Regions from separate parts of the Nocardiopsis sp. LDBS0036 genome, predicted to be linked through region 2. Evidence: riboswitches for the same ligand, from Rfam matches in the RefSeq annotation. Region 2 holds a riboswitch; the other holds the start of a gene.

Region 1 (4,796 bases), 960 kb from region 2:
TCGTAGGTCAGCGCCACGCACTTGGTTTCGGGGTCGGAGCAGTCGACCTCGGGGTCCACCGCGGGCACCTGCCCGGGCACGGCGCCCTCCTCCTGGCCGTCCTTGTCGGCCTGGGGCGGGGCGGCGATGGAGAAGTCCTCCACGCCCACGGTCGCGGCGTCGCGCACGCGCAGGCCCAGTTCGGACAGCAGGCCCTCGGCCTCACCGGCGGCGACCACCGCGCGCGTGCGGCCCTCCTCCGCCGGGGCGACCTGCCCGGCGTCGAACTCCACGACCAGGTCGCCGTCGGGGTTGAAGCCCACCGAGTCGTACAGGGAGCTGATCGGGTGGACGACGCCGGGGTCGGCCGGGCCCTCCCCGCCCTCCCCGCTTCCGACGGCGCCGCGCACCAGGCCGTTGAGCTCCTCCAGCTGCTCCTGGCCGCCGACCAGTGCGGCGGAGGGGTGGTGCGCCGCGGTCTCGGTGTCGTACCAGTAGGTGGTGTACCCCTCCCGGGACCCCTCGGAGTCGGTCTCCACCCGGGTCACGCGGACCCCCAGCAGGCCGTCGCGCGCCGCGGTCAGGTTCCACCCCGCCTCGAAGGAGACCGCGCCGGGGCTGGCGGCCTCGAAGGCGTGCACCTCGTCGGTCAGCTCACGCTCCAGGAAGTCGGCCAGCGGCTCGGCGTTGGGGATCACCGGATAGGTCACCGCGACGGAGATCTCCCCGTCGTAGGGCAGTTCGGCCTCCTCCAGGCCCGCCACCGCGGCCGCGTCCACCTCGGTGAGCCCGTCGGGCTCACCGGAGGCCGGGGGCGACGGCTCGCTCTCGGAGACCGGCGCTCCATGCGTCCGCGGCCCGGGCTCGGGCTCCCCGGAGGAGCGGGTGGCCAACAACACCATGCCCGCCAGGACCGCCAGGGCTACCACGACCGTGATCAGGGGGTGGTCCGGTGCCATGGCGAGGCGGGACTGCTTACTCACGAGGGAATCTCCACGTTCATCGCTCAGACGAACGTCCGCGGGGAGCAGAGGGGAGCTCACCCGCGCAACGCTTGACTTCGTGTGTGACGCCGGTCGAAGGACGGGGGTTCTCACCGTCCGGGCCGGGCGCATGGGGCCGCACGCCGGGTACAGGGGCGAAGGGGGCCCTCCCTATACTTGCAGCCGTGGAAGGTACATGATCCACCCCCGCGTCCCGGGTCCGGCCCGGAACGGGCGGGGCGGAACCATGTCGCAAGAGGGAACCCGGTGCGAGTCCGGGACTGCCCCGCAGCGGTATGGGGGAACGAACGTCGCCATGAGCACTGGTAGTGCCGGTCGCGGAGACCGCACACCGGGAAGCGGCGGCCAGTAGGAGGAGCGGTGTCGGCACCGCCCGCGCCCCCGAGTCCGAAGACCTGCCTCCACCCGGCGACGCACCCGCGGCGCCGGTGGTCCCGCGCCCCGAGGGAGGGCCGGAGGCGGTGGCAGGTCCGGTGCGCGCCCGCGGCGCGTCCGTCGGCGTGTCCTCCCCTCTTCTCCCCTCGCGGCCGGTACCCGGCTTTCGACGAGGGAGAGAAGCTCATGACCACGACCCCCGCGCCGTCCGCGGCCCCGGGCGGACCACGCCCCTCCGTGCGCTCGACCGTGCACGGCTACCCGCGCATCGGCCCCGCCCGCGAGCTCAAGCGCGCCTGCGAGTCCCACTGGAGGGGCCGCACCACCGCCCGCGAACTGGACGAGGTCGCCGCCGGGCTGCGCCTGGGCGTCTACGCCCAGCTGCGCGAGGCCGGTGTCGACGACATCCCCTCCAACACGTTCTCCTACTACGACCACGTGCTGGACACCGCGGTCCTGTTCGACCTGGTCCCCTCCCGCTTCGCCCCTCCCGCCGCGGCGGCGGACCGCGAGGAGGAACTGCGCCGCTACTTCGCGCTCGCCCGCGGCGAACAGGGCGCCCCGCCGCTGGAGATGACCAAGTGGTTCGACACGAACTACCACTACCTGGTCCCCGAGCTCTCGCCCGGCAGCCGTCCCCGCCTGGTGGGCGACAAGCCCGTCGCCGAGTTCCGAGAGGCGGCCGAGGCGGGTTTCCACACCCGCCCGGTCCTGGTCGGTCCGCTCACCTTCCTGCTGCTGGCCAAGCCCGCCGACGGCGCCCCCGAGGGCTGGGAACCCGTCCAGCTGCTCGACCAGCTCCTGGAGGCCTACGCCCAGCTGCTCGGCGACCTGCGGGCCGCGGGCGCCACCGAGGTCCAGCTGGACGAGCCGATCCTGGCCACCGACGAGGGCCGCGCCGCCGTCGGCCACCTGGAGCGCGCCTACCAGTACCTGGGCGCGGTCACCGACCGCCCCTCCCTGCTGGTGTCCACCTACTTCGGCTCCATCGGCTCCGCCGCCCTGCGCGTCCTCAAGGACTCCGCGGTCGAGGCGGTCGGCCTGGACCTGGTCACCGACGACGAGGGCGTGGACGACCTGGTGCGGGTCTCCGGCCTGGGTGCCACCCGCCTGGTCGCGGGCGTGGTGGAGGGGCGCAACGTCTGGCGCACCGACATCCCGGCCGCCGTCGCCGCGCTCGGTACCCTGCTCGCCCTCACCGACGAGCTGACCGTGAGCACCTCCTGCTCCCTGCTGCACGTGCCCCTGGACCTGGACGCCGAGCCCTCCCTGGCCCCCGAGCTGCGCGGGGCCCTGGCCTTCGCCAGGCAGAAGGCCGAGGAGACGGCCCTGCTCGGCCGCGTGCTGTCCGAGGGCGCCGAGTCCGAGCACACCGGACGGGGCGGCGTCCGTCCCCCCGCCTTCACCGACGCGCGCGTGCGCGCCCGCCTCGACGCCCTGGGCCCGGACGCCTACGAGCGCCCGCGGGAACGCGGCAGGCCCACCGACACCCCGCTCACCACGACCACCATCGGGTCCTTCCCGCAGACCGCCGAGCTGCGCCGCGCCCGCGCCGCGCACCGCAGGGGGGAACTGGCGGAGGACGCCTACAAGGCCGTCCTGCGCGAGGAGATCGACCGGGTCGTCGCGCTCCAGGAGGAGATCGGACTGGATGTGCTCGTGCACGGCGAGCCCGAGCGCAACGACATGGTCCAGTACTTCGCCGAGCAGCTGGAGGGCTACGCCACCACCGAGAACGGCTGGGTGCAGTCCTACGGTTCGCGGTGCGTGCGCCCGCCGATCCTGTTCGGCGACGTCTCGCGCCCCCAGCCGATGACGGTCGAGTGGACCACCTACGCCCAGTCGCGCACCGACAAGCCGGTCAAGGGCATGCTGACCGGTCCGGTCACCATGCTCGCCTGGTCGTTCGTGCGCACCGACCAGCCGCTGGGCGAGACCGCACGCCAGGTGGCCTTGAGTTTGCGCGACGAGGTCGCCGACCTGGAACGCGCCGGGATCCGCCATATCCAGGTGGACGAGGCGGCCCTGCGCGAACTGCTGCCGCTGCGCTCGGAGCACCGGGCGCGGTACCTGGACTGGGCGGTGGGCTCCTTCCGCCTGGCCACGTCGGGGGTGTCGCCGTCCACGACCATCCACACGCACATGTGCTACTCGGAGTTCGGGCTGATCGTCGGCGGCATCGAGGCGCTGGACGCCGACGTCACCAGCGTGGAGGCCGCCCGCTCGCGCATGGAGCTGGTGCGGGACCTGGGCGAGCGCGGCTACGGGCGCGGGATCGGCCCGGGCGTGTACGACATCCACTCCCCGCGGGTGCCCTCGGTGGAGGAGATCGAGGGGGCGCTGCGGCTGGCGGTCGCGCACATCGACGCCCGGAACCTGTGGGTGAACCCCGACTGCGGCCTCAAGACGCGCGGTTACGCCGAGGCCGAACAGGCCCTGCGCAACATGGTCGAGGCGGCCCGCCGGGTGCGCGCCGACCTGGCGTGAGCCCGGCGGTGTTTTTGTGGACCTCCGCTTCGCCTCGGTCCGTGTCCGGGCGCCCGGAGAACGGGAATCGGGTTGAAGCAGGCACAGTGGCGCCTCCGGTGAGACGGCTCGTGCCCACACCGTCGCCCGCCACCACCCTCAACGGACGCCTACGGCGCAGTCCTGCTTGCAGTCTCACCTCCAGCCCCTCCAGAACCCCGTGGGCGCCCGAACCGGCCCCCGCAAGCTGAGGCCGATCCACAAGGAGTCCCCAGGAGGCTGAAACACGGGAGGGGGCCGCGGCGAACGCCGCGGCCCCCTCGTGCCGTGTCCGGTCAGCCCCCTCAGGCGCCGACCAGGGCCAGCGCCTCGGCGCCGGCGTTGAGCATGATCTCCTCGACGTTGTCGGGCATGACCAGGTCCTCGGCGGAGGCGTCCTCGGTGAAGGGCGGGTGCATCTGGTACTGGACCCGGATGTTGAGGTTGGCGGTGCGGATCACCAGCGTGGCCTCGGGGATGTCCTCACCCAGGAAGTCGTACTTGGTGAGGACGTAGTGGGCCTCGTCGCCGAGGTCCACCTCCTTGTCCTCCTCCACGTTCGCGGCGTCGTAGAAGGTGTTGTAGTCACCCTCGCCCCGGAGCTCCTGGACCGCGGACTGGAAGTCGGTGGTGGCGGCCTCGACGGAGTCGGCTGCGGAGTAGGGGACCTGGTAGCTGATCTCGAACATCGCGTAGCTCTCGGCCGGGTTGCCCTCCGGGGCGGCGCCTTCCAGGCTCTCGCAGTAGGAGTTGTTGTCCTGGACGTACTTGTCGCCCTCGTCCTGGATCAGGAAGTCGGAGAGCACCTGGTCGGTGAAGGCCTCGCAGGGCTCGGCGGGGACGGCGTAGGGGGGCTCGCCCGCGGGGGCCGCCTCGGGGGCGGGCGCGGCCGTCTCACCGCCGCCGGTGGTCGCCTCCGTGCTCGGGGCGGGC
Region 2 (4,796 bases):
CCGGGGCGGTCCCGCAGGGCGGCCAGGACGTCCTCGACGTCGACCCAGCCCCAGTTGAGCGGGTAGGTGAACTCGTCCAGGATGAGCAGGTCGTGCGTCTGGTCGGCGAGCCTTCGCCTGATCTCCGCCCAGCCCTCGGCGGCGTCCGCCGCGTGGTCCTCGGCGTCGCCCTTGCGACGGCTCCACGACCAGCCCGAACCCATCTTGTGCCACTCGACCGGACCGCCCTCGCCGGTCTGCTCGTGCAGCTCACCCAGGCGTTCCAGCACGGTCTGCTCGCCGATGCGCCACTTCGCCGACTTGACGAACTGGAACACCCCGATCCGCCAGCCCTGGTTCCAGCCGCGCAGCGCGAGGCCGAACGCGGCGGTCGACTTGCCCTTGCCGTCACCGGTGTGCACGGCGAACACGGGCTGGTTGCGGCGCTGGCGCGTGGTGAGCCCGTCGTCGGGGACGACGAGCGGCTGTCCCTTGGGCATCAGGCGGCCCTCTCTCGTACGGCGGTGCCCAGCGCGTCGGCGCTGACCTCGCTGACGGGCATGTGGTCGGCGCCCAGGCGGGCGGCCAGGGAGGCGGCCAGGCCCAGGCGCAGCGGCCCGGACTCCCCGTCCACCACGACGGTGGTCACGCCCAGTCCGGCGACGTGGTCGGCGGCGGCCATCGCGCGGCCCACCGCCCCCTTGCCGCCGGTGGCCCGGCCGTCGGTGACCACGACCAGGAGCGGACGCAGCCTCGGGTCCCGCAGCCGCTCGCGGCGCAGGACGCGGGCCGCCTCCTCCAGGCCCTCGGCCAGCGGGGTGCGCCCCCCGGCGGGCAGGTCGTCGAGGCGGGCCGCGGCCACGTCCACCGAACGGGTCGGCGGCAGCGTGAGTTCGGCCTCGCGTCCCCGGAAGGTGACCAGGCCGACCTTGTCGCGGCGCCGGTAGGCGTCCAGGAGCAGGGACAGGATCGCGGTCTTGACCTCGGTCATACGCCTGCGCGCCGCCATGGAGCCGGAGGCGTCCACGCAGAACAGCACCAGGTTGGTCTCCTGACCCTCGCGGACCGCGACGCGCAGGTCGCGGGGGCGCAGCCGCAGTCGGCCGCCGCCCTGGGGCCGCAGCGCGGCGGCCCGCACGGTCTCCACCAGGTGGACCGCGCTGCCCGCACCCCGGCCGGGCTCGGCGGCGCCGATCCGCCGGCCCCGCGTGCCGACGGCCCGGCTGCGCCTGCCGTCGGCGCCCTCGCCGGAGCCCCGCACGGTGAGCAGCCGGGTCCGGTAGGGGGCGGCGGCCCTGGCGGTGGTCGGGGAGGCGCCGGAGGGGCGGGGTTCGGGGGAGTCGCCCTCGGCATCCTCGGGCGCGTGCTCGGCTGAGGCGGGGGAGCGCTCCGGGTCGGGCTGTTCGCCGCCGGAGGTCTCGGCTTCCCCGGTGTCCCCGGCGTTGTCCGGGGGACTGGCGTTGTCGGAGGGATCCTGTGGGTCCTGTGTGTCTGACGGGGTTTCGGAATCGTCGCCGTCGTCGGTCCCCTGCGGGCCCGGCGGCTCCGGGGGGTCGGGCGGCGGTTCCTCGTCGCCCAGGATCCGGTCCAGGAGCTCCTCGTCGAGTCCCGGCGCGTCGAAGGGGTTGCGTCGGCGCCGGTGCGGCAGGGCGAGCGTGGCTGCGCGGCGGATGTCGGCCCGGGTGACCGAGGTTCGGCCCGACCAGGCCGCGTGCGCCATCGCCGTGCGCGCGGTCACGATGTCGGCGCGCAGGCCGTCCACGTCGTAGGCGGCGCACACCTCGGCGATCTTCAGCAGCGCGGCCTCGGACAGGCGCACCCGGCCCAGTGCCTCCCGGGCCGCCGCGATGCGTTCGGCCAGCGCCTTCTCGGCCCCGTGGTAGCGCCCGGCGAAGGCGGCGGGGTCGGCGTCGTGGGACATGCGCCTGCGCACCACCTCGGCGCGGATCGCGGGCTCGGACGGCGCGGCGACCTCGACGGTGAGTCCGAACCGGTCCAGGAGCTGCGGGCGCAGCTCGCCCTCCTCGGGGTTCATGGTGCCGATGAGCAGGAACCGGGCCGCGTGCTCCACGGAGAACCCGTCGCGCTCCACGGTGACCCGGCCGGTCGCGGCGGCGTCCAGCAGCAGGTCGACCAGGTGGTCGTGCAGGAGGTTGACCTCGTCGACGTAGAGGATGCCGCGGTGGGCCCGGGCCAGCAGGCCGGGTTCGTAGGCGACCCTGCCGTGGGTGAGGGCCTGTTCCAGGTGCAGGGAGCCCAGGACGCGGTCCTCGGTGGCGCCGACGGGCAGTTCGACCAGGCGCACCGGGCGGCTCTCCACGGCCGTGCCGGACCCGAAGGGCCCGTCGGGGGAGTGCTGCGCCGGGTCGGCGGGGTCCACGGAGAACCGGTCGCCCTGGTAGACGTCGACGGGCGGCAGGAGGGAGGCCAGGGCCCGGACCGCGGTGGACTTGGCGGTGCCCTTCTCGCCGCGCACCAGGACGCCGCCGATCTCCGGCGAGACGCTGGTGAGGACGAGGGACAGGCCCAGGTCGTCGAGTTGCTCGGCGTCGCAGCCGACGATTGCGGAAAAGGGGTAGTGCGGTGACCGCAATGGCATGTAGAGGCTCCCGCTCATGTCGCCATCGGTAAGGGACGGGCGCGAGGCCGGTCTTCGGACTTGCCGGGTCCTTCCTGGACGGAAGGCTCGGTTCACCGCAGCGGGCCTGTGCCGGAGTCTCACCGGGCTTCCCAGATTCTCCCCGCCGGCCGTCCCCACCGTTTCCGATGGCTGGGCCGTTGGGGCACCTCATGCCTGCCGCCACGATAGCGTCCGAGGAATGAAGGACGACAGCCGCCCTCCCGTCACCCACCACCGCCCGGATGCCGCTGCGCGGGGGAGTGGTGCACCCTCAACGGACGCCTGCGGCGCGGAGCCTGCTTCCGTCACCCACCGTGCCGCTGCGCGGGAGGACGGGGTCTCCCCGCCCACCGGGCGCCGGATCACCGTCGTCGGCATCGGCGCGGACGGCTGGCCCGGCCTGCCCGAGCGGCTGCGCGCGCTCGTCCTGGCCGCCGACACGGTGCTCGGCGGGCGCAGGCACCTGGCGATGCTCCCCGACCGGCCCCGGCAGCGCCGCCTGGCCTGGCCCTCACCCCTGCGCGAGGGCCTGCCGCCTCTGCTGGCCTCGCTCGACGCCGCCTCCGCCGACCCAGCTTCCGCCGACAGCGCCTCCCCTGACGGCCCCTCCACCGTGGCGCTGGCCTCCGGCGACCCCCTGGTGTCCGGCATCGCCACCACCCTGATCGACCTGCTGGGCGCGGACGCCGTGCGGGTGGAACCCGCCGTCTCCTCGGTCGCCCTGGCCCGCGCCCGCATGGGCTGGCCCGCCGAACGCTGCGCGGTGGTGGGCCTGGTCGGCCGCGACCCCCGCCTGCTGCTGCGCCAGCTCGCCCCCGGCCACCGCGTCCTGGTGCTCTCCTCCGACGGCGCCACCCCCGCCGCGGTCGCCGCCCTGCTGGTCGGCGCGGGCTACGGCGCCAGCCGGATGACCGTGCTGGGCGACCTGGGCGCGGACTCCGAGTCGCGCCTGGAGACCACCGCCGACCACTGGCTCGCGTCACCTCCCGGCACGGTGCCCCCGCTGCACGTGCTGGCCCTGGAACTCCTGGGCCCGCCCGGCCACGGCCTGGTCGCGGGGCTGCCCGACGACGCCTTCGAACACGACGGGCAGCTCACCAAGCGCGACCTGCGCGCCTCGGCGCTGGCCCGCCTGGCCCCCTCGCCGGGCCAGCACCTGTGGGACGTGGGCGCTGGCGCGGGCTCGGTGAGCATCGAGTGGATGCGCGCCCACCCCTCCTGCACCGCCACGGCGGTGGAGGCCCACCCCGAACGGGCCGCGCGGATCGGCCGCAACGCGGGCCGCCTCGGCGTTCCCGGCCTGGACGTGGTCACCGGCCGCGCGCCGGACGCGCTGGCCGGGCTGCCCGCGCCCGACGCGGTGTTCGTCGGCGGCGGCGCGACCCGGCCGGGCGTGCTCGACGCCTGCCTGGGGGCGCTGCGGCCGGGAGGGCGGATCGTGGTGCACGGGGTGACGCTGGAGACCGAGCACCTGCTCGCCGACGCCCACCGGCGCCACGGGGGCGAGCTGACCCGGATCGCCGTCGAGACCACCGCGCCCATCGGCGGGTTCACCGGCTGGACGCCCGCCCGCACGGTCACCCAGTGGTGTCTGGCGGTGCTGCCCTGACCCTCCGCTGCGCTGCTTCGCGCCCAGGCGCCGGAGGCACGGGAGCCCTCGACCCCCACGCACGCCCCTCCCTCCACGCGAACCCGCCCGCGGAGCCTCCGGAACCCCTTCGGGGCCCTCCCTACCCGCTGGCCCGCGGCCGGGCCGGGTCGTAGAGGTAGGACTCACCGCCCGCCCCGGGATCGAGCGCCCGCCCCACCAGGATCACCGCCGCCTGCCGGAACCCGGCCTCCTCCACCGCGTCGGCGACGGTGGAGACCGTGCCGCGCAGCACCGCCTCGCCCGGCTGGCTGGCCCGGTACACCACGACCACCGGGCAGTCGCCGCCGTACTCGGGTTCGATCTCGGCCATCAGCTCGCGCACCCGCCGGATCGCCAGGTGCAGCACCAGCGTGGCCCGGGTCGCGGCGAACGCGGCCAGCGACTCGGTCCCGGGCATGGCGGTCGAGCGGGCCCGCGTGCGGGTCAGCACCACCGACTGGGCCACCAGCGGCACGGTCAGCTCCCGTCCCGCCAGCGCCGAGGCGGCCGCGTACGCGGGCACCCCGGGCGTGACGTCCCACGGAACGCCGTGCGCGTCGAGCCTGC

Evidence for each region. A riboswitch is a leader RNA that binds a small molecule or an ion and turns the genes downstream of it on or off. The one in region 2 is predicted to bind cobalamin.
Region 1: another riboswitch for cobalamin. It lies ahead of metE (5-methyltetrahydropteroyltriglutamate--homocysteine S-methyltransferase); the one in region 2 lies ahead of UIS43_RS01810 (VWA domain-containing protein).

The regions. Positions count from the first base shown of each region.
Region 1 is NZ_CP141103.1:6,061,917-6,066,712, forward strand. It holds gene UIS43_RS25770 (polysaccharide deacetylase family protein) at 1-938, opposite strand, end outside; cobalamin riboswitch at 1,217-1,380, shown strand; gene metE (5-methyltetrahydropteroyltriglutamate--homocysteine S-methyltransferase) at 1,545-3,845, shown strand; gene UIS43_RS25780 (hypothetical protein) at 4,169-4,796, opposite strand, start outside.
Region 2 is NZ_CP141103.1:470,237-475,032, forward strand. It holds gene cobO (cob(I)yrinic acid a,c-diamide adenosyltransferase) at 1-479, opposite strand, end outside; gene UIS43_RS01810 (VWA domain-containing protein) at 479-2,572, opposite strand; cobalamin riboswitch at 2,606-2,750, opposite strand; gene cbiE (precorrin-6y C5,15-methyltransferase (decarboxylating) subunit CbiE) at 2,799-4,208, shown strand; gene cobM (precorrin-4 C(11)-methyltransferase) at 4,330-4,796, opposite strand, start outside.